One region of the Caulobacter sp. DWR2-3-1b2 genome, then DNA from elsewhere that is predicted to be linked to it. Evidence: predicted binding sites of a transcription regulator. Region 1 holds the regulator's gene; each other region holds the start of a gene.

Region 1 (7,557 bases):
GCCAAGATCGCCGCATACAAGCGCGAGGACGTGGCCGATCGGAAGCGCCGCCGCTCGTTCGCCCAGGTCGACGCCGCCGCCAGGATCGCCAACAGCCCGCGCGGCTTCAAGGCGGCCCTCGAGGCCGATCACGCGCCCGGCAGGCTGGCCCTGATCGCCGAGATCAAGAAGGCCTCGCCGTCCAAGGGCCTGATCCGCGCCGATTTCGACCCGCCGGCCCTGGCCCGGGCCTATGCGGCCGGCGGCGCCTCGTGCCTGTCGGTCCTGACCGACGGTCCCAGCTTCCAGGGCGCCGACGGCTATCTGATCGATGTCCGCGCCGCCGTCAGCCTGCCCTGCATTCGCAAGGAGTTCCTGGTCGACCCCTGGCAGGTGGCCGAGAGCCGGGCCCTGGGCGCCGACGCCATCCTGGTGATCCTGGCGATGATCGACGACGCCCTCGCCGCCGACCTGCTGTCCGAAGCCGCGCGCCTGGGCATGGACGCCCTGGTCGAGGTGCATGACGAGGCCGAGATGGAGCGGGCGGGCCAGTTGGGCGCGACCCTGGTGGGGATCAACAACCGCGATCTCAAGAGCTTCGTGGTCGATCTGGCCGTCACCGAACGCCTGGCCGCTCAGGCTCCGGAGAACGTCCTGCTGGTCACGGAAAGCGGCCTGTTCGTCGCCGCCGATGCGGTGCGGATGGAAGCGGCCGGCGCCAAGGCCATGCTGGTGGGCGAGAGTCTGATGCGCCAGGCCGACGTTGCGGCGGCGACGCGGGCCTTGCTGGGTTAGGCTGCTGACCTCGTTCGACAAGCCTCCGCAAGACGCGTCCTGGCGACGGCGCTGGCTAGGCTGGCGGCCGGCGGCCGCCGCCCTGGTGCTGGGCCTCGGGGCGCTGGGCCTGATCGCCTCGCGCTGCGTCCCCGAGCAGAATACCGTCAAGCCGGTCGCCCCCACCGCGACGGCGGCGCCCGTCACCCTGCCCCTGCGGCCAAAGGATTGGCGCGGCGCCATCGACTATCGAGCCCTGGACGCTCGCATCCACGCGATGATGGCTGACAAGTCCATGGAAGGCCTGGCGATCGCCGTGGTCGAGAACGGCCAACTGTCGTTCGTCCAGGGCTACGGGCTCACCGCGCCGGAGAGCGGCGAGAAGATCGACGCCGACACGGTCTTCCGCTGGGCGTCGCTGTCGAAGACGGTGGCGGGAACGCTGAGCGCCCGCCTGGCGGCGGACGGGGTGATCGCGCTCACCGATCCCCTGGGAAAGTTCGATACGAGCCTGCGCCTGCCGGGCGACGCCCAGAACGCGCTGACGGTCGAGCAATTGCTGTCCCAGCGCACTGGCCTACCCCGCAACGCCTATGACGGCTGGCTCGAAGGCGGGCGAGACCCGCGCCAGATCCGGGCAAGCCTGGAGGCCGTGCCCCTGCTCTGCCCGCCCGGCACGTGCCACAGCTACCAGAACATCGCCTATGACACGATCCGCGAGGTCGTCGAGACCGCCACCCATCGCCCCTATGCCGAGGAGGCTCGCCAGAAGCTGTTCCTGCCTCTGGGCATGACCGGCGCGACCATCGGCATCGACGGTTTGCGGACCGCCAAGCATTGGGCGCGGCCTTCGCGTGGCGGCCGCAGCGTGCCGTTGGTCGAGGCCTATTACCGCATCCCCGCCGCAGCGGGCGTCAATTCCAACATCGTGGATCTGGCGCGCTGGATGCAGGCGCAGATGGGTCAGGCGCCCGCCGTCCTGCCGGCCCCGGTGTTGGCGGACATCCAGCGACCGCGCGTCAATACCGGCCGGCCCTATGGACGATCGGCCATGGGCCGGGCGCTGGAACGCCCCGGTTACGGCCTGGGCATGCGCAGCTTCACCTACAAGGGCCGCCGCCTGATCGGCCACAGCGGGGCGGTGACCGGCTATCGCTCGACCATGATGTTCGATCCCGCCACGAAGACCGGCGTGGTGATGCTCTGGAACAGCGAGGGCAGCCTACCCTTCAAGCTCCAGGCCGAGGTCTTCGACAAGGCCTATCGCCTGCCGTTTGAGGATTGGCTTCAGCTAAAAGGCGATGGCGCGATTGTCGCACCCTGAGCGTTGCTACCAGAGATAGGGAATCAGCGCCGCCTTGCGCCGGCGATAGGCCACATGCTCATCGCCGAATCGGGCCGTCATCGCCGCGTCCTCCACCCGTATGCGCCACCCGAAGGCGATCAGGCCGGCCAGCAACAGCGCCAGGACCGACAGTCCACTGCCCAGGCCAAGGCCAACGCCGACCAGGCTCAGCAGGCTGCCCAGATAGGCCGGGTTGCGGACGATCCGGTAGGGGCCGCCCGTGATCATCCGGTGACCGTCGTGCAGATGCACGGTGCGGCGGAAGAAGGCCCCGAGGGTCAGTATGGCCCACAGGCGCAGGGCCAGGCCCGTCCAGATCAGGACCAGCGCCAGGAGCCGCGCCTCGCTCCTCCACTGGATTATGCGAGCAAATTCAGAGGCGTTGGCGGCATAAAAGGCGACGAAGATCCCCGCCGCGATAATCAGGACCACGGCCTGCAGGCTGCCCCGGTCGGCGTCCTGGCCGCTGGCCGTGCGCCGGTCGCGCCACCAGACCCACAGCTCAAACAGGCAGAAGGCGCCGTAGCTGGTCCAGAAGGCGCGCGGCCAACCCGTGGTCAGAAGCCAGGCGTGGTCCATGTCGCGAAGGCTCCCCTCGGCAAAGATTACGGCGTTCAGCTACACCGAACATCGATCGCCGCGTCAACTTGACATTAACGAAGAACACCTAGAGAACATTTGAGAGGTTTGCGGTTTGTTCCGCGACGACTTGCGAGGCCGACATGCTCACGCGCAAGCAGCACGAGCTGCTGATGTTCATCCACGAGCGGATCAAAGAGAGCGGTGTCTCTCCCTCCTTCGACGAAATGAAGGAGGCGCTCGACCTGGCGTCCAAGTCAGGCATCCACCGGTTGATCACGGCGCTGGAAGAGCGCGGCTTCATCCGCCGCCTGGCGCACCGCGCCCGCGCGCTGGAGGTGATCAAGCTGCCGCAACAGGCCACGACGGCCGCCCCGCCCAAGGGTCGCGGCGCCTTCAAGCCGCAAGTGCTGGAAGGCGGCGGGCAGGCGCCGGCCGTGGCCGCGCCCGTCCAGATCGCCGCCGACAACACCCGCGAACTGCCGATCCTCGGCCGCATCGCCGCCGGCACGCCCATCGACGCCATCCAGCATGAACGCGAGCGCCTGCCTGTGCCCGAATCCATGCTCGGCGGCGGCGAGCACTATGTGCTCGAGGTCCAGGGCGATTCGATGATTGATGCCGGCATCCTCGACGGCGACTATGTCATCATCCGCAAGGGCGACACCGCCAACAGCGGCGAGATTGTCGTCGCCCTGGTCGGCGAGGAAGCAACCCTCAAGCGCCTGCGCAAGAAGGGCGGCTCGATCGCCTTGGAAGCCGCCAATCCCAAGTACGAGACCCGCATCTTCGGTCCTGACCAGGTCGAGGTCCAAGGCAAGCTGGTGGGACTGATCCGGCGGTATCATTAGATTTTCGCCCATCCCGGTGAACGCCAGGATGAGCAGGGTTTGCATCACGGCTGGGGGCAGGCGCATTGGCCTGTCCTCATTTGCATCCGCGAAAGACCACGCAGACTCTGCTGCGGTCCGAGGTCCCTAGGTCGCCAGCCCGGCCGGCCGGTTTTCCGCATATTGCGGCACGTTTAGCGGCATCATCCACGGCTCGCGGCGCTTCACCCAGACCTCGTATTGCGGGATGAACTGACCGGTGTCGTCGAAGCCGCCCAGGTGAAGCTCGATCTCGTCCTCGCCCTCACGCCAGAAGACCGGCGAGCCGCAAACCGCGCAGCCGTGCGAGCGGCCGCGCTCGGAAGTCGCCCAGGCGAAGGTTTCGCCCTCGACCCGCACCTTGTCCGACCGAAAGACCGCGAAGGCGTTGCAAGGCGCGCCGTGGCGCTTGCGACAGGTCAGGCAGTGGCACATGCCGACCCGCAGCGGCCCGCCCTCCGCGCCGTATCGGACCGCCCCGCAGGCGCAGCCGCCCTGTCGTTCCATAGTCGTCTCCGTCTCCAGGCCCGTGCCTCGCCTCGCCTCGCCTCGCGATTCAGAACGCCAAACGCCCTTTGAGTTCCGCGAACGGGATAATGACATGCTCCCGATAGGCCGGCCGCGCCCGTAGCCGGTCGTACCAGGCCTGCAAACGGGGCTGCGGCGGCCGGTCGATCTCCAACTCGAAATAGCGATAGAGACAGGCGCCAATGGGGATGTCGGCCAAGGACAGCGCCTCGCCCATCATGAAGGCCCGACCTTCGAGTCGCGCCTCGACCTGACCCAGGCAGCGATGGGTGCGTTCCACCGCCTGGGCGATGGCTGGCCCATCTCGCAAAACCTCGGGCGTTCTGTAAAAGCCCCAGAACACTCCGCTCAGGAAAGCCGGCTGCAGCGCGGTCTGCGACCAGTCCATCCAACCATCGACCGGCGCCCGCGTCGCCGCGTCGGTTGGCCAAAACCGCCCTTCGCCGTAGGTGGCAGCCAGGTATCGAAGGATGGCGTGCGACTCCCACACCGCGACACCGCCGTCCTCGAGGACAGGCACGTGACCATGCGGGTTCATCTCCCGAAAGTCCGGGCTGTCCAGGCCGCCGAAGTCACCACCCGCCGGAAGGTGCTGATGCGGCAGGTCAAGCTCGGCGATAAGCCAGAGCACCTTCTGGACGTTCAACGAATTGCGTCTTCCCCAGACCTTGAGCATGGCGTCCCCCTATGGCGTGTTCGTCCACGGCCGCACGCCCCGCAGCGGCTGGGCCCAGACGATCCACCACCCACCGTCGCGGCGATAGAGCTCGGCCGCGCCGCCGACGGCGAAATCGGTCGCGTCGAGCACGATGCGGTCCCGGCAGGCCGGCGGCGTAATCGGAGCGTAGCCGCGCAGCACGACGATCTCGGCGTCCGCGCACATCGCCGCGAGAACGTCGGCGTCCGGAGCGGCCTTGCTCCAGGACAGGGCCAGCGGCACCGGCGAAGTCTTGGTGGGCGCGCAGGACCGCCGATCGCAGGCATAGGACGGACTCCGCGCGGTGTCGGTGGGCACGGCCAACCCCCGCCGGCGGCTCCAGAGCTCCGCCCCGAACCGCCGGGCGTCGGGGCGCAGCAGGACGGCCCGGCCGCCGTCGCGCACCGCCGCCGTGGTTCCGTCTGGCGCGATCCAGACGTCGGGCGCCGGCGGCCGGGGCCATAGCGCCACCGCCAGGGCCAGGGGCCCGCCCAACCAGCGCAGGCGTCCGCGCCACAGGCACAGTAACATCAGGCCGACAAAGGCCAGGGCCAGGGTGAAGGGCGGGCCGCTGGCCACCACCCGTTGAGCCCCGCCGGCGCTGGCGAAGCCATGGGCGATCCACAGCATCGCGTCGATGCCCCAGCCGGCCACGGCCAGGAACGGTCCTCCCAGGCCAAACACTTCGAGCACCGCCCCGATCGCCAGGAACGGCATGATCACGAAGGACGACAGCGGCGCGACCGCCAGGTTGGCCGGCAGGCCCCAGACCGCCACCCGGTTGAAATGCTGCATGGCGAACGGCCCTGTCGCCAGGCCAGCCACAAGACTGGCCCCGATGCTCACCGCCAGCCAGTTCATCGCGCCCTGGAAGAGCCGGATCGGCCAGGGGACCGAGATCTCGCGCACAGGCCTGGGCCAAGCCTCGGCCAGGGCGACCAGGGCGGCGGTGGCGGCGAACGACATCTGAAAGCCCGGCGCGCCGGCCGACTCGGGTTGGACCAGCAGGATGGCCAAGGCCGCAATGGCCAGGCCGTGCAGGGTGATGGCCTGGCGATCGAACAGGATGGCGGCGAAGGCCACGGTGGCGGTGATCGCCGCGCGCAGCGCCGGCGGCGGCGCGCCGGAAATCACCAGATAAATGAAGATCGCCGTCAGCCCGGCCACGGCCGCCACCTTCTTGCCGGGGACCCGCAGGGCCATCCACGGCCAGGCGGCGATGACCAGCCGCACCAGCCCAAACAGGAACCCGCCGACTATTGCCATGTGCAGGCCCGAGATCGACAGGATGTGGGCAAGGCCCGAGGCCCGCATGGCGTCGGTCTGGTCCTGGGTGATCCAGGCCTCGTGGCCGGTGACCATGGCCGCGGCGATCCCGCCCGTCTCCGGCCCCATCCGCGCGACGATGCGGCTGGCCAGCCGCCAGCGATAGGCGTTGACCGCCATGGCAAGGCGCAGGCGAGCCGGCGGCGGGTCCATCTCGGCGGGGCGGGTCTCGCCTATCAGGAAGCCGACCCCGCCCACGCCGCGGAACCAGGCGTCTCGGGCGAAGTCATAGGCGCCGGGCGAGGCTGGCGGCGGCGGCGGTCCCAACATGGCCCGGAGCCGGATGGCTTGACCCGGCGCGGGAATGTGCTCCGCGTCCACGGTGACGCGGATCCGCTTGGGCGTGTCTTCCGGCGCAAGCCGGCTGATCGAGGCCGGCGCGATCAACAGGCGTGGCCCGCCGGCGCCGGGGCTGACGACGTCCACCACGAAGCCGTCGATGGTAACTACCGTCCGATCGCCGCTCATGATCGGCGCGGCGACCAGCACGGAACGCACCTTGCCGGCCAAGGCGCCGGCCGTCAGGAAGGTCGCGAGCACCAGCAGCACCGAAACGGCCCGGCCCGGCCAGCGTCGCGCGGCAAGCCAGACCACGGCCGCTAGTCCCAAGGCCAGCCCGCCCAGCAGCGTCCAGGATGGCTCGACCTTCAGCTCAAGATAGCCCGCCGCTCCCAGGCCGAAGGCCACCGGCGACCACAGCATCCAGCGCTCGCGATTGGCGTCGATCTCGCGCCACAGCGACGCGCCGAACGCCGCCGCACTAGGACGGGCGCGAATCCGCGTGCTAAGACGCGCCGCCCAGCCGCCGCCGGTCTTGCCCGGCGTCGCGGTCCTCGCCACGTCCGTGGCCTCCACTAAGTCAGCCCCGGTTCCGATGACCAATTCCCCCGTTCCGACGACCGCCCCCAAGAAGGATGGCGCCGTCGTCACCCGCTTCGCCCCGTCGCCGACCGGCTTCCTGCACATCGGCGGCGCGCGCACGGCGCTGTTCAACTGGTTATATGCACGCCATACGGGTGGGAAGTTCCTTATTCGCGTTGAGGACACCGATCGGGAGCGTTCGACCGAAGCCGCCGTCGCCGCGATCTTCGAAGGCCTCGACTGGCTGGGCCTGACCTCTGACGAGGAGGTCGTCTTCCAGCACAAGCAGGCCGACCGCCACCGCGAGGCCGTACAGCAACTTCTGGACGCCGGCCGCGCCTATCGCTGCTGGATGAGCGTGGAAGACCTGGCCCTTGCGCGCGAACTGGCTCGGGCCGGCGGCCCCGCCCTGCGCTCGCCCTGGCGCGACGCCCCGGAGCCCAATGATCCGACCGCGCCCCACGTCATTCGCTTCAAGGGCCCGCTGGACGGCACGACCATGGTCGATGACCTGGTCAAGGGGCCGGTGACCTTCAACAACGCCGAACTCGACGACCTTGTGTTGCTGCGCGCGGACGGCGCCCCGACCTACAACCTGG
Region 2 (7,557 bases), on a different contig from region 1:
CCAGGCCGGCCATTTCTATCGCTCGGACCACTTCCCGTTCGCCAAGCGCGGCGTGCCGGCCATCTCGGTTGGCTCGGGCGAGGATCTGGTCGTGGGCGGCAAGGAAGCCGGCCAGAAGGGCGAGGAAGACTACACCACCAACCGCTACCACCAGCCCGCCGACGAATGGCGAGCCGACTGGGACCTGACCGGCCAGGCCCAGGACATAGGACTGTTCTATGAAGTGGGCGCGGACTTGGCTAATTCGAGGGTCTGGCCGGAATGGCAGGCGGGCTCGGAGTTCAAGGCGCTGCGGGACACGACCAAGGCGGATCGGAAGTAGACTTCTGCCGTTCGGGACGCGGACGGGGACATGCCTATGTCCCCGATCGTAATTCGCGGACGCAAACGCGTTTTGTGAAACCACACCATGACAGCCTCCGTCTTCGACCTATTCAAGCTCGGCGTCGGCCCGTCGAGCAGCCACACCATGGGGCCGATGACGGCCGCCGGCCTGTTTGTCGGCCGTCTGCGTGACGCCGGCCAACTGGCGACAACGGCGCGGGTCAAAATCCGCCTCTACGCCTCCCTGGCCCTCACCGGTCGCGGCCACGCCACCGACCGGGCGGTGGTCTTGGGCCTGATGGGCTTCGTGCCCGCCCAACTCGACCCCGACGCCGGCGAGGCGGCGCTGGTCGAGGCCGCCGCCAACCAGTGGATCATGTTGGGCGGCGAGGTCGGCATCGGCTTCGACGCCGAACGCGACATCGTCTGGGCCGGCCACGAACGCCTGCCGCAGCACCCCAACGGGCTGGCCTTCACAGCCTTCGACGCCGCTGGCGTCACGCTGGCGGAGCGCACCTATTTCTCGATCGGCGGCGGCTTCGTGCGCGACGAGAGCGAGATGGGCCGCAACACCCCGCCAGAGGAAGGGCCAGAAGTCCCCTTCCCGTTCGAGAGCGGCGCCGACCTGTTGCAACGCGCCGCCGACGCCGGCCTGAGCATCGCCGGGGTGATGGGCGCCAACGAGCTTGTCCGGATGGACGAGGACGCGCTGGCCGCTGGGCTCGACCGCATCTTCGAGGCCATGGAGGCCTGTATCGACCGCGGCATGCGCGAGAGCGGCGTCCTGCCCGGAGGGCTCAACGTCAAGCGGCGAGCCCTCCAGATCCATCAGACCATCCAGGGCCGCATGGAGCGCCAGATCAGCGACCCCCAATTCAGTGATCCATTGGCGGCGATGGACTATGTCAACCTGTGGGCCATGGCGGTCAACGAGGAGAACGCGGCCGGCGGCCGGGTGGTCACCGCCCCGACCAATGGCGCGGCCGGCCTGATCCCGGCGGTGCTGCGCTTCTACCACCGCTTCCACCAGGGCACGCCGCAGCAGGTGCGGGTGTTCCTGCTGACGGCGGCGGCGATCGGCGCGCTCTACAAGCGCAACGCCTCGATCAGCGGGGCCGAGGTCGGCTGCCAGGGCGAAGTCGGCGTGGCCTGCTCGATGGCGGCCGGCGGGCTGTGCGCGGCGCTCGGCGGCACCAACGCGCAGATCGAAAACGCCGCCGAGATCGGCATGGAGCACAACCTCGGCCTGACCTGCGATCCGATCGGCGGCCTGGTCCAGATCCCCTGCATCGAGCGCAACGCCATGGGCGCCATCAAGGCCATCGACGCCGCGCGGCTGGCGCTGCTGGGCGATGGTCAGCACTCGGTGTCGCTCGACAAGGTGATCGCCACGATGAAGCGCACCGGCGAGGACATGAGCGAGATTTACAAGGAGACCTCGTTGGGGGGTCTGGCGGTGGGGTTGTCGGTCAACCGGGTGGAATGTTGATCACCTGCCTCCTACGGATCGCTTCGCGATCGTCTTCCCCCAGAGGGGGAAGAGCTTAAGCGCAGGGCTCCGCCCCCTCGCCGCTGACAGACGGCGAAGCCGTCAGGTGGGGGCCAGTGATCCGGTTTCCTCTTGCTCAAACTCAAACCCTTAACCTAACGTGCCGCCAGAACAGGAAGAGAACACTCATGCCCGGAACCATTCGCGCCGGCATCGGCGGCTGGACCTACGAGCCCTGGCGGGGCGGCCCCTTCTATCCCGATGATCTGAAGCAGAAGGACGAGCTGAAATACGCTAGCCGCCACGTCACCAGCATCGAGATCAACGGCACCTACTATTCCACCTTCAAGCCCAACAGCTGGCAGAAGTGGCATGCCGAGACGCCCGACGACTTCGTGTTCTCGGTCAAGGCCAGCCGCTACTGCACCAACCGCAAGGTGCTGTCGGAGAACAACGACTCGCTGGAGAAATTCCTCAGCCAGGGGCTGGAGGCGCTGGGCGCCAAGCTGGGCGCCATCAACTGGCAGTTCATGGCCACCAAGAAGTTCGACCCGGTCGATTTCGAAGGCTTCCTGAAGCTGCTGCCCAAGGAAATCGGCGGCCGGCCGGCGCGCCACGCCCTGGAGGTCCGCAGCCCCACCTTCGCCACCCAGGAATTCTACGACCTGGCCGCCCAGTACGGCGCGGCCATCGTCTATGCCGAGGACGACGAGGAGCCGACTTGGCCCTGCATCGACCAGCCGACCGCCGACTTCACCTATGCCCGCCTGATGTCGAGCCGCGAGAGCGAGCCCACCGGCATGACCTCGGACGATCTGGACGCCATCGCCAAGCGAGCCCAGGCCTGGGCCAAGCGCGGCGACGTCTACGCCTACTTCATCGCCGGGGCGAAGGTGCGCAATCCGGCCGCCGCCATGGCGCTGATCGAGAAGCTGAAATAGAGGCTGCGCCTCGGAAGCCCTTTAAGCGGCTGGGGACATGCACAGATGCATGTCCCCGATCGTGGCAATGCCTTTGACAATCCGTGGCGCCGTAAGCCTCAGCTTTGCGTCGCGGCACGGCCGGCCTCGGGCGCTCCCGCGACGGGATGGCTCTCCAGACACCCCAGCCCCCTCAGACTCACCGCCATCGCGACGTCGAGCGGCGTGTGCGGGACCTCGCCCAGAAACGCCCGCAGCTTGCCGTCGATAAGCGCCATGGGCTCGCGCCACAGGTAGCGCATCTCGGCCATCTCGCTGAAGACCGGCACCACGGGCGAGAGGGCCACGATCATCCACCAGGGGAAGGCCTTGATCGGCAGCTTGGGCTGGCCCAACACCCGACGGATCGACGCCCCCATCTCACCCCAGGCCAACTGGTGGCCGCTGAAGTGAAACACCTCGAACGACCCCAACCGGTCGGCGCGATCCAGCACGCGCGCCATGGTTTCGGCCAGGTCCGGCAGATAGGCCCAGGCGTGGCTGACGCCCTTGGCCGACGGCTCGGCCACCGAGGTCGGCGGCGCGCCCGGCTTGACCACCGCCTGGCCGAAATAGTTGTTGCCGGCGTGCGGGCCGAAGAAGTCACCGGCCCGGACGATCAGCACCGGCGCGCCATCCGCCGACGCCGCCTTCAGCCGCCGCTCCATCTCGACCCGGATCTTGCCCTTGCGCGTGGCGGGCGCCTGCGGCGCGGTCTCGTCGATCAGCGGGAAGGCGTCGAGGCCGAAATTATAGACCGTGCCCGGCAGCAGGATCCGCGCGCCGTTGGCCTTGGCCGCGGCGATGGTGTTGTCGAGCATCGGCAGGACCAGCTTGTCCCAGTCCTTGTAGCCGGGCGGGTTGGCGGCGTGGACGATCAGCGAAACGCCCTGGGCCGCGCGGGCCACGTCGGCGGCGACCATGGCGTCGCCTGCGATCCAGGCGATACCGGCCTTGGCGGGCTGGTCGCGACGGGTGAGGCCGCGGACGGTCCAGCCGTGGCGAACCAGGGCGCTGGCCGCTTCGCCGCCGATGCCGCCGGCCGCGCCGATCACCAGGGCGATGGGTTGTGAAGTCGAGGTCATGTTGGTCTCCCGTGAAATCTGATGACCCCAAACTGCGCCTCAATCAGATAAACAGGAATTGGCGAACCTTGTTGATCTGCTATGCAAGAATGCATGAACGATCCCGATTGGAGTCTCTATCGCGCCTTCCTGGCCGTGCTGACCGAGGGCAGCCTGTCGGCCGCCGCTCGAACCTTGGGTCTGACCCAGCCGACCCTGGGCCGACAAGTCGCTGAACTTGAGCGCGCCTTGGGCCTGGCCCTGTTCACCCGCTCGCCGCAGGGCCTCAAGCCCACCGACGCCGCCCTTGAGCTGGCCCCGCACGCCCAGGCCATGGCCGGGGCCGCCAGCGCCATGGCCCGCGCCGCTTCGGGAGCGGGTGACACCGCGCGTGGCGTCGTTCGCATCACCGCCAGCGAGATCATCGGCGCCGAGGTGCTGCCCCGGATCCTGGCCGCCTATCGCCCGTTGCACCCCGGCGTGATCATCGAGCTGGCCCTCGACAATCAACAACAGGACATGCTGCGCGGCGCGGCCGACATCGCCGTGCGCATGGTCCGCCCCACCCAGGAGGCCTTGGTCGCCCGCCGCCTGGCCGACACCTATCTGGGCCTCTACGCCCATCGCCGCTATGTCGAGGCCGAAGGCGCGCCGACCACCCTGGAACAGCTTCAGGACCACCCTCTGGTCGGCTTCGATCGCGGCAACCCCTTTCTGAGGGACCTTGCCCAGCGGTTGCCCCTGAGTCGCAACGGCTTCGCGTTCCGGGCAGACAGCGATCTGGCGCAGCTCGCCGCCGTGCGCGCCGGCTTCGGCGTGGGCTTCGTCCAGCACGGGATCGCGCGGCGGGAGCCCGACCTGATCCCCGTCTGCCCCGGCCTGATCCGCTTTTCGCTCGGCATCTGGCTCGTGATGCACGAGGACCTGCGCGGCACCCTGCGGATGCGGACGATGTTCGATCATCTGGCCGACGGGCTGACGGACTTTCTGGCGACGTCGCAGCCTTAGCCCTTCACGCCTGCAACGTGGTTAATCAAACCTAAAGCTGTCCGCGCTACACACGGCTTCATGCGCCGCGCCCTCGCCTGCCTGCTGATGATCGCCGCCCTGGCCACGCCGGCCGGCGCCCAGGTGCGGGCCAAGCCGACCACGGTGGTCCCGCGGGCCGTGACGTCGCAACCGACACCGACCCAGACGGCCAATCCCGTCCTGCCCGTGCTGCTGCCGTTCGCCGCCAACCGCCAGGGCCGCGATCCCGGCCAATGCCGGGCCGCCTGCGCCAAGGCCTATTATTTCTGCGGCGCGACCGGCGACGATCCCGGCTGCGGCGGCCAGTGGGCCCAGTGCAAGAGCCGCTGTACGGCCACCTACACGCGCCCGGGCGGCTGAGTAACCCAACGGCAATTTGACGGTCCGGCTAACGCTGTTACGCTCTCCTGAACAACGATAAGTCAGGGAGGGGGCCATGAGCCCAGCATTGCCTCAGAAGGGGCTGCCAAAGGCCTGCATCATCGGCGCGGGCTGTAGCGGTTTCACCACCGCCAAGCGGCTGAAAGACGCCGGCGTCCCCTATGACTGTTTCGAGGCCTCCGACGACATCGGCGGCAACTGGTACTTCAAGAACCCCAACGGTCTGTCGGCCTGCTACGAGAGCCTGCACATCGACACCTCGAAATGGCGCCTGGCCTTCGAGGATTTCCCGGTCCCGGCTGGCTGGCCCGACTTCCCCCATCACAGCCAGGTCCTCCAGTACTTCAGGGACTATGTCGCCCATTTCGGCCTGCGCGAGACCATCACCTTCAACACCAAGGTTCAGAAGGCCGCGCGAACCGACGACGGCCTGTGGTCGGTGACCCTGTCGACCGGCGAGACCCGGCTCTATGACGTGCTGATCGTCGCCAACGGCCACCACTGGGACCCGCGCATTCCCGAATATCCAGGGTCGTTCGATGGCGTCGCCTTCCACGCCCATGCCTATAGCGACCCCTTCGATCCGGTCGATATGCGCGGCAAGACCGTCGTGGTGGTCGGCATGGGCAATTCGGCCATGGATATCGCCAGCGAACTGGCTCAGCGGCCCATCGCCGGCAAGCTGATCGTCTCGGCGCGGCGCGGGGTCTGGGTGTTTCCGAAATATCTGAACGGCAAGCCGTCGGACAAGTCGGCCATGCCGCCCTGGATGCCCCGCAAGCTGGGCCTGTCGATGGCCCGCTCGCTGATCCGCAAGCACGTCGGCAAGATGGAAGACTACGGCCTGCCCAAGCCCGACCACGAACCGCTGGAGGCCCACCCCTCGGTGTCGGGCGAGTTCCTGACCCGGGCCGGTTGCGGCGACATCACTTTCAAGCCGGCGATCAAGGCGCTGGAGGGGAAGACCGTCCGCTTCGCGGACGACACGGTCGAGGCAGTCGACGTCATCGTCTTCGCCACCGGCTACAAGATCAGCTTCCCCTTCCTGGCCGAGCCGGCCCTGGTTCCGGACGCCGATCACCGCCTGCCGCTATTCAAGCGGATGATGAAGCCCGGGACGCCCAATCTCTTCTACATGGGCCTGGCCCAGGCCCTGCCGACCCTGGTGAATTTCGCCGAGCAGCAGTCCAAGCTGGTCGCCGAATACCTCACTGGCCGCTACGCCCTCCCGGCGATCGCAGACATGCAGCGCATCACCGCCAAGGACGAGGAGCGCCACACCGGCCAGTATTACGCCTCGGCCCGTCACACCATACAGGTCGATTTCGGCGTTTATTGCGCCGACCTGAAAAAGGAGATCGCGGCGGGTGAAAGGCGGGCGAAGGCGGCCGGCAACAGGCTTTCAATCGCAGCGCGCGCCGTCGAGGCCTTGCCCCTGGCGGCGGAATGAGGCTGAAATCATGACGGGGCGCCAGCTGGGCCTCGTCACGAGTCGCGTTCCGATGTCGAACATCGCCTATTTTCCCGTCCGACCGGTTCTCGAGAACCATAAGCCCGGGAAGCGCGAGCGCACCAAGGTCGCCAACCGGCAGGCGATCCTCGACGCCGCGCGCGCGGTGTTCGGCGACCTCGGCTACGAGGCCGCCACCGTGCGCGACATCATCCGCCGCACGGGTTTGGCCTCGGGCACCTTCTACAATTACTACAAGTCCAAGGAGGAAGTGTTCGACGCCCTGGCCGACGACGGGGCGCGCCGCTTCCGGCCGATCCTGCGGGCCGAGTCCGAACGGGCCGTCGACTTCGAGGGCTTTCTGCGCGGCGCGGTCCGGGCCTATTTTGAGTTTCTGGAAGGCGAGCACGAGAGTTGGCGGGTCAACCGGCCGGCCGGCGAGGTTTTTCCCCATGCCCGCCCCACGCCCGAAATCGTCGCGGTGTTCGACGAGGTCCATGCCGCCCTGGCCAAGGTTCTGGAGCACGACCACGCCCCGGCGGTCGATCTGGATTACCTCGCCGCCGCCTGTATCGCGATCGCCCGCGAGATCGGCGACAAGATGCTGGAGCGTCGCCCGATCGACGTGGCCGGCGCCGCCGATTTCGCCGTCAAGATGATCCTCGGCGGCCTGCCCGCCCTGCCTCACGCCTGAAGCCGCGCCTTCCATAAGAAAGAGCCCAAATGGCCGATCCCGCCGTCCAGAAGTTCATCCTCAAGGCCCTGATGTCGCTGCCCAGCCCGGTGCTGCGAGCGATGTCCGGCGGCGGTGTGGTCTATCGTGGCGGGCGCACCCTGGATCCGCGCTTCCAGTTCCTCAGC
Region 3 (7,557 bases), on a different contig from region 1:
CCGGGGCTCTTCGGGCCACCTCCTCTTAGGAAGCGAGACCTACCGGCCAACTGAGCAGACCCCTCCGTCCCCCGAAGCGGGCGGCTCCTCCCCTTGAAGGGAATTGGCAGATAGCGCGGTAGACCCCCTCCGGCCCTGCGGGCCACCTCCCCCTGCGTGAGAGGATTGTCGGAGAAACGAAATCGGACGCCTGGCATGGGGTCCAGGCGTCCGGGGATCGCGGCCTGCCGAGGCGGTATTCCACGGCGGCTATAAGGCGGGGTCGCACGCTATGGAAACGGCGGCCGCGAAACCTGTGTCAGGTCAGGCGCTGGGCCTGGACCTAAGCTTCGTCGCCCTCCTCCGGGCCGCCGACCAGAAGCTCTTCCTCGATCTTCTGCGACGACTTGCGGACGGCGGCCTCGATCTCGTTGGCCAGATCCTTGTTAACCTTGAGGAACTCGCGGACATTGTCGCGGCCCTGACCGATGCGCTGACTGTTATAGGAGAACCAGGAGCCGGCCTTGTCGATCACCCCGGCCTTGACGCCCAGGTCGATGATCTCGCCCAGCTTGGAAATGCCTTCGCCATACATGATGTCAAACTCGACCTCGCGGAACGGCGGCGCCACCTTGTTCTTGACCACCTTGACCCGGACGTTGTTGCCGACGATCTCGTCACGGTTCTTCACCGAGCCGGTACGACGGATGTCCAGGCGGACCGAGGCGTAGAACTTCAGAGCGTTGCCGCCCGTGGTGGTTTCCGGGCTGCCGTACATCACCCCGATCTTGTGACGGATCTGGTTGATGAAGATGACGATGGTGTTGGTCTTGTTGATCGAGCCGGTCAGCTTGCGCAGCGCCTGGCTCATCAGGCGGGCCTGCAGGCCCGGCAGGCTGTCGCCCATCTCGCCTTCGATTTCTGCCTTGGGGGTCAGGGCCGCGACCGAGTCGATGACCACCACGTCTACGGCGCCGGAGCGCACCAGGGTGTCGGTGATCTCCAGGGCCTGCTCGCCGTTGTCGGGCTGCGAGACCAGCAGGTTGTCGAGATTGACCCCCAGCTTGAAGGCGTAGCCCGGATCGAGCGCGTGCTCGGCGTCGACGAAGGCGGCGGTGCCGCCGGCCTTCTGGACCTCGGCCACCACGTGCAGGGCCAGAGTGGTCTTGCCCGAGCTTTCCGGACCGTAAATCTCGATCACCCGCCCCTTGGGCAGGCCGCCGATGCCCAGAGCGATGTCGAGGCCCAGCGAGCCGGTGGACACCGACTCGATCTCCATCTTGCCCTTTTCGCCCAGCTTCATCACCGAGCCCTTGCCGAACGCCCGGTCGATCTGCGCCAGCGCCGCTTCAAGAGCGCGCTGTTTGTCGCCGTCTTCTTTGCCCACGAGTTTCAAAGCCGCCTGATTGCTCATTGGAGATCCGCCCTTATTCCATGATTCCGACCGGCAGATCGGAGGTTCGCGCTCGGCGCGCCCTTCGCCTGTGGAATGATTAACGAGTACATGCTTTGTTCCGTGTTCACAAGATGTTCTTTTTTCGTGGCGCGGGAGCGATGAGGACGGTCTATCGGCTATATGCGTCAGAAGCGGTCACATAGGTCGCGACGCAAATCGCCGCCCTGCGACATTTTCTCGCGCCCTGCGGTCGAGCTTTCGTCCGCGCCTCAACCGCTCCTTAACAGGCAGGCGCTCATGGTGCTCTCTTCCCGGGGGGAGCACCGTTTTGTCGATCGATCCGCGCCGTCTACTGGGCCTGGCCTTCGCCAGCGCCGACCTGCTGATGGAAGTCGAGAATGGCCAGGTGATCCTGGCGCTCGGGGCGGCCCAGCGGATCATGGGCCTGGACGAGCGTTCGGTGATGGGCCGGGTGTTCCGGGATCTCTTCACCGCCGCCGACCGCCCGCTGGTCGAAGCCGTGCTCAATGTGATGAGCGATGGCTTCCGGCGCGGACCCGTCACACTGCGCATGGCCGGCGAGCCGCCGCGTCACGTCAATCTGACCATGCGCGCCCTGCCCGACAATGGCGGCCGGATTTCGGTTTCGGTCACCCCCGCCCCCGCCCCTTCGGGCCAGGTCGACGAGATCGGCCTGCGCAGCCGCGAAAGCTTCGAGGATATCGCCCGGGGCCTGTTCGAGGCCGCCCGGGTCACCGGGCTCGAGCTTGAACTCGCGATGGTCGACTTCTCGGGCCTGGACGTCGTCCGCGACCAGCTGTCGCCTCGCGAGGCCCACGCCCTGGACGTCAAGCTGGCCGGCGCGGTGCGGGCCGAGTCGCACGCCGGCGGCATGGCCACGCGGCTGTCGTCCGAACGCTTCGCCCTGGTGCGGACCAAGTCCGACCATCCCGATGACATGGCCCAACGCCTGACCAAGTCCACGACGCTGACGGCCACCGCCCATGTCGTGCCGCTGGACGCCGGCGTCGCCCCGGCCCGCGGGCTGAAGGCCCTGCGCTACGCCTTGGACGATTTCCTTCGCGAGGGGCTGAAGGACTCCCCCCCGATCAGCCTGTCGGAAGCCATGAACCGCTCGGTCAAGCGCACCCTGGCCAAGGCCGGCGCCCTGGGCGTGGCGGTCAGCCAGCGGCGGTTCACCTTGGCCTACCAGCCGGTGGTCAACCTGGCGACGGGGATCGCCCATCACCACGAGGCCTTGGTGCGCTTCGAGGACGGCGGCAGCCCGTTCCAGTTGATCCGCATGGCCGAGGAGCTCGACCTGATCGAGGAGCTGGACCACGCGATCGCCGAGATGGCCGTCCAGCGTCTGGCCGGCGACCGAACGGGCGCCATCAAGCTGGCGGTCAATGTCTCGGGTCGGACGATCGTCAACGAGGGCTTCGTCGATCACATCGGCCGCCTGCTGGCCAAGCATGACAAGGCCAAGGGTCGCCTGATCTTCGAGATCACCGAATCCAGCGCCATCGACGATCTGCCCCGCGCCAACCAGCATATCCAGGCCCTCCGAGGCCTCGGCTCACTGGTGTGCCTGGACGATTTCGGGGCTGGAGCCTCGTCCTTCGCCTATCTGCAGGAACTGAGCCTGGACATCGTCAAGATCGACGGCCGCTATGTGCGCGAACTGGCCGGCAGCGGCCGCGACGGGGCCATGGTGCGCCACCTGGTCCAGATGTGCCGCGACCTGAATATCCGCACCGTCGCCGAGATGGTCGAGACCGTCGAGGTCGAGGAGGTCGTCCGCAAGGCCGGGGTCGATTTCGCCCAGGGCTGGCTGTTCGGCAAGCCGGCCGACAAGCCGCAGCCGGCGTTGAAGGTGGCCTCCGTCACCCCGGCAGCACGGCGGGCCGGGATTTCGGAAGGCTGGGGCTAACCCCTATTTACCGGCCTTGGTCTTGGCTACGTAGTCGTCCACCACGCGGTCCAGCACGACCAGCGGCGTCATGCCGGCCAGCAGGCCCGCGTCGTGGAACTGGCGGATGTCGAACCGCTTGCCTAGCGCCTTGCGAGCCCGTTCGCGGGCCCTCAGCCAGGTGATCTTGCCGATCATGTAGCTGCAGGCCTGGCCCGGCCAGACCACATAGCGCTCGATCTCGGTGATCGTGCCGCTCTCCTCGTCACCCATGGTCTCGGCCATGTACTTGACCGCCTGTTCGCGGCTCCACCTCTTGTGGTGCATGCCACTGTCGACCACCAGGCGCACGGCCCGGAACAGGGCGTCGTGCAGCATGCCGATATGGCCGAAGGCGTCGTCCTTATAGATGCCCATCTCGACGGCCAGCTGCTCTGTATAGAGCGCCCAGCCCTCGGTGTAGCCGGAATTGCCGATGGTCTTGCGGATCAGCGGAAGGCCCTTGGCCTCGTTCGAGATCGACAGCTGCAGGTGGTGACCCGGGACGCCCTCGTGGACGGTCAGGGTGGTGAGCAGATACTTCGGCTGCTCGGCGGTGTCGCGCAGATTGATCCAGTAGATGCCCGGACGCTTGCCATCCAGCGACGGCGAATTGTAGTAGCCGCCCGGCGCGCCGGCCTCGATGGCCTTGGGCACGCGGCGGATCTCCAGCGGGGCCTTGGGCAGTTCACCGAAATAGGCCGGCAGCTGCTTGTCGATCCACTTGGCCTTGGCGTTGAGGTCGGCGATCAGCTGTTCCTTGGCCGCGTCGGTATTGGCGTAGATCTGGGCGGGATCGGTGGCCAGGGCGCGCATCTTCTCGCCCGCTGTGCCCTTGGTGATCCCCCGGCTCTTGAACAGCACGTCGATCTGCGCCGACAGCGACTTGACCAGGTCCAGACCCAGCTGGTGAATCTCGTCCGGTGTGATGCTCGAGGTCGTGTAGTTCTTCAGCGACACGGCGTAGTAGTCGTCGCCGTTCTTCAGCCGCCAGACGCCGGCGTCATGGGTGGCCTTGGGGCGGACGCTTTCCAGCAGGGCGATCTGGCGCTTGAGGGCGGGCAGCACCGAGGTCTCGTAGATCCTGGTCGCCTCGCCGGCCCAGTCGCCGGGGATGGTCTTGGCCTTGGTCCGGCGGGCCACCGAAAGCACCAGCGGCGCCTCGGCGACGGGCGTGCCGGCGAAGGCCTTCATCTGGATCAGGGCCTTGTCGATCACGAAGTCCGGCGGGATCACGCCGTCGGCGAAGTCGCGGGCGGCGATGGCTGACTCCTGGTCCATCAGCCGGGCAAAGGCCTCCAACCGCGACAGATAGGCGTCGGCGTCTTCCTTGGTCTCGATGGCGTGCTGGGTGTCGAGGAAGTCGGGACAGGACTGGTAGGAGCCGGTCAGCTGGCTGAGCACATAGGGCGCGCCGGAGCCGCCGCCGGCATAGCTGAACTTGCTGTTGCCCTCATCCTGCACGGCTAGGGTGAACTCGACGGTATCGTAATTGACCCCGTCCATGCCGGTCAGGGCCTTGCGGTCTATGGCGCGCAGGTCGGCCAGCTGCTGCCTGGTCTGGGCGACGCCGGCGGCGATGGCGGCGGACGAGCGGTCGGCCAGCAGCGACTTGGTCCAGGCCAGGTCGCCGACGTCCATGCCCAGGCCAGTGGTGGTCTCGGGCGACTGGCGCAGGGTCTTGGCCATGAAGGCGTCGAACAGGGCGTTCAGCCTGGCCGCCTCGCCGGTGGCGGCGGCGGCGGCGGGCGCGTCGGCCAGGGCCAGGCTGGGCGCGCTGGCGGCGAAGCCCGCCGCGACGGTGGACAGCAGCATCTGACGACGGTTTTGCATGGCGTGGGTCCCCTTGCCCTGGATCTAGCTGGGCAAAGGCCTAGAGGGCCTTGCCCGGCGCGGCAACGGCGGCGGCATTAATTTCCCGTCATCTTGCGGCCAAGCGCATGTTTCATGCGGCGGACCGTGTCAGCTCAAGGTCACGAACAGCTCGTTCTCGATCACCCACTGGCCGGTGATCTTGCGCCAGGTCGCCAGATAGGTCCCGCTTGTATCCGCCACGCCGCGCGTCGTGCCGACCCAGGTTCCGTGCTCGGCGGCCCGGTCGCCCTGGGCGTCGCTCACGACCCGTTCGGTGGTGCGGACATAGGCGACGAAGGCCGGGTCGGTGAACTGGCTGGCGAAGGCGGCCAGCACGTCGTCGCGACCCAGGATCAATGACCCGTCGCCGACGATCACCTTGATGTCCAGCGCGAAGAACGGCGCCAGGCGACGCGCGTCCTTGCCGGCGATCAGCCTGTTGGTCAGCTTACGGCGGGCGGCGATGGCGTCGGTGGGCGAGGTCATGGGCAAGCGCTCGAGTTGCATGTGGCTGGCGGGCCGTACGCCGGTATAGGCTGCGCCCTGACCGTCGCAAACAGGAGGCCCCGACCGCATGTCGTCCCTGCCCGTGCTGACCACCGCACGCCTGACCCTGGCCCCGCCGGAGCGGTCCGACTTCGAGGACAGCGTCGCGCTGTGGAGCGACCCGATGGTCACCCGCCATGTCGGCGGCCGCACCTCGACGCCGGAGGAGAGCTGGGCGCGCCTGCTGCGGGCCCGCGGCCTGTGGTCGTTGCTGGGCTACGGCTATTGGGGCGTGCGCGAGACGGCCACCGGCCGCTATGTCGGCGAGGTGGGGTTCGCCGACTTTCACCGGGCGCTGGAGCCGTCGATCGACGGAATTCCCGAGATGGGCTGGGTGCTGGCGCTCTGGGCGCATGGGCAGGGCCTGGCGTCGGAGGCCGTGACGGCGGGCCTGGCCTGGGGCGAGACGGTGTGGGGCGAGGGTCCCGTGGTCTGCATCATCGATCCGGACAACGCCCCGTCGCTGAAGCTGGCAAGGCGCATGGAGTTCGTCGAGGTGGCGCGGACGATCTACAAGGACGGACCGACGGTGCTCTTGCGGCGGGGCTAGGCATCTGTTCTCGCATCGCTTTTGCGGAAAACTGGTGGCCACTTTTCCGCGCGATGCTCTAGGCGCCAAGCGCGGCCAGCTTTTTCATGATCTCGTCTATCCGGGCGTTCGAGCCCTGGCGAAAGGTCTCGTAGGCGCCGGGCTGGGCCGGATCGCCGAGGACGGCGACCTCGCGCTGAAGGCGGGCCAGGCGCTGGAGCTGGGCGTGGCGGACCTGGGCGGCGGTGAGCCGCGCGATGGCGCGATCGATGGGGCAACGCGGCAAGGGCTTGCGGTCGTCGGACATGTTTTCCTCCTGTGGCTCACCCACTTGCCCCCACCTGGCGACTGCGTCGCCTGTCCGCCCCCATAGGGGGCGGGGCTCAGATCGCGCGAGGCTCCGCCCCCATGGGGCGGACAGACCGCGCAGCGGTCAGGTGGGGCAAGTGGGTGTGATCCCACGCCAATTGGCTGTGAGTTGGTTTGGGGAGGGTTGCGAAGCGCCCGGGCTCCGCCCGGAGGTTTTGCAGTGTGATTACCGTTTCGACGAAGACGAGCGCTTCGCGTGGAACCGTTATTCGGGAGCGGTCGGGCAGGCAGGGGTCTTAGCCCTTCTCCCGACGCTTTCGCTCGCGCCCCCGACGGGCGGGCCAGGGCGGCGAGCCCCGGTCCCGCACCGCATGCGTAACCCCCGCATGCCTGCTGGCTGGGTCGCCTACCCCAGGCGCCGGAGTTTCGTCACCACGGGGGTGAACCTGCTCCGGACCAACCTGGGGCGTCTCCCGAAGGAAACACGGCGGCCAAGCCTACCCGCTCGACCACTTCCCACCGCCCGTCAGGTCGCCGGCCGACGTCCCTCCCCGTGCGATGGGGTGAGATCATTATGAGGGCGCCCAAAAGGGGTGAGCGTCAAAAAGATTGAAAAGGTTTAGGGCGTTGATTTTGCTCGATGTTACTTCGTCGTCACTCGCGCCGACCTCCTCACGCTCCTTCCCTCTCCTTTACGGGGAGGGTGGCGACGAAGCCGACGGGTGGGGCTACGCCGGCTGCCTCATCAAACCCCACCCGACCTCTTGGGGCCACCTTCCCCAAAGCGGGTGGGGGACGGAGCGTTTGTTTATGGCGCCCAGCCCCTTTCACAGTCCGCCCGCAACGGCGAGGCGGATGCGGGCGTTCGCCGAGAAGCAGACGTTTCGAAGGCCAGCGAAGGGTGAGTTGCCGCCGGAGTTTCCTTCTCCCCTTGCGGCAGAAGGTGGCCTGCGAAGCGGGTCGGATGAGGGGTCGGAAGCCTTGTCCGGAAAG

What was found. The regulator LexA, encoded in region 1, represses DNA repair genes until DNA is damaged. The targets are predictions, from matches to a motif close to ATGTTCNCNANNTGTTCT.
Region 2: the regulator LexA is predicted to act here: its motif matches at 1,982-1,999, upstream of ACP694_RS16925 (DUF72 domain-containing protein).
Region 3: the regulator LexA is predicted to act here: its motif matches at 1,496-1,513, upstream of recA (recombinase RecA).

The regions. Positions count from the first base shown of each region.
Region 1 covers NZ_JAFCUC010000003.1:7,130-14,686, forward strand. Annotated here, with positions in the region: gene trpC (indole-3-glycerol phosphate synthase TrpC) at 1-774, shown strand, start outside; gene ACP694_RS09325 (serine hydrolase domain-containing protein) at 743-2,077, shown strand; gene ACP694_RS09330 (methyltransferase family protein) at 2,084-2,677, opposite strand; gene lexA (transcriptional repressor LexA) at 2,821-3,528, shown strand; gene ACP694_RS09340 (GFA family protein) at 3,655-4,053, opposite strand; gene ACP694_RS09345 (glutathione S-transferase family protein) at 4,103-4,750, opposite strand; gene ACP694_RS09350 (ComEC/Rec2 family competence protein) at 4,760-6,937, opposite strand; gene gltX (glutamate--tRNA ligase) at 6,972-7,557, shown strand, end outside.
Region 2 covers NZ_JAFCUC010000007.1:22,453-30,009, reverse strand. Annotated here, with positions in the region: gene ACP694_RS16935 (M28 family metallopeptidase) at 1-322, shown strand, start outside; gene ACP694_RS16930 (L-serine ammonia-lyase) at 410-1,813, shown strand; gene ACP694_RS16925 (DUF72 domain-containing protein) at 2,002-2,754, shown strand; gene ACP694_RS16920 (NAD-dependent epimerase/dehydratase family protein) at 2,853-3,857, opposite strand; gene ACP694_RS16915 (LysR family transcriptional regulator) at 3,951-4,844, shown strand; gene ACP694_RS16910 (hypothetical protein) at 4,905-5,225, shown strand; gene ACP694_RS16905 (flavin-containing monooxygenase) at 5,302-6,696, shown strand; gene ACP694_RS16900 (TetR/AcrR family transcriptional regulator) at 6,749-7,390, shown strand; gene ACP694_RS16895 (alpha/beta hydrolase) at 7,420-7,557, shown strand, end outside.
Region 3 covers NZ_JAFCUC010000006.1:87,252-94,808, forward strand. Annotated here, with positions in the region: gene recA (recombinase RecA) at 323-1,393, opposite strand; gene ACP694_RS15980 (EAL domain-containing protein) at 1,704-3,308, shown strand; gene ACP694_RS15985 (DUF885 domain-containing protein) at 3,312-5,159, opposite strand; gene ACP694_RS15990 (YybH family protein) at 5,289-5,666, opposite strand; gene ACP694_RS15995 (GNAT family N-acetyltransferase) at 5,755-6,276, shown strand; gene ACP694_RS16000 (hypothetical protein) at 6,335-6,562, opposite strand.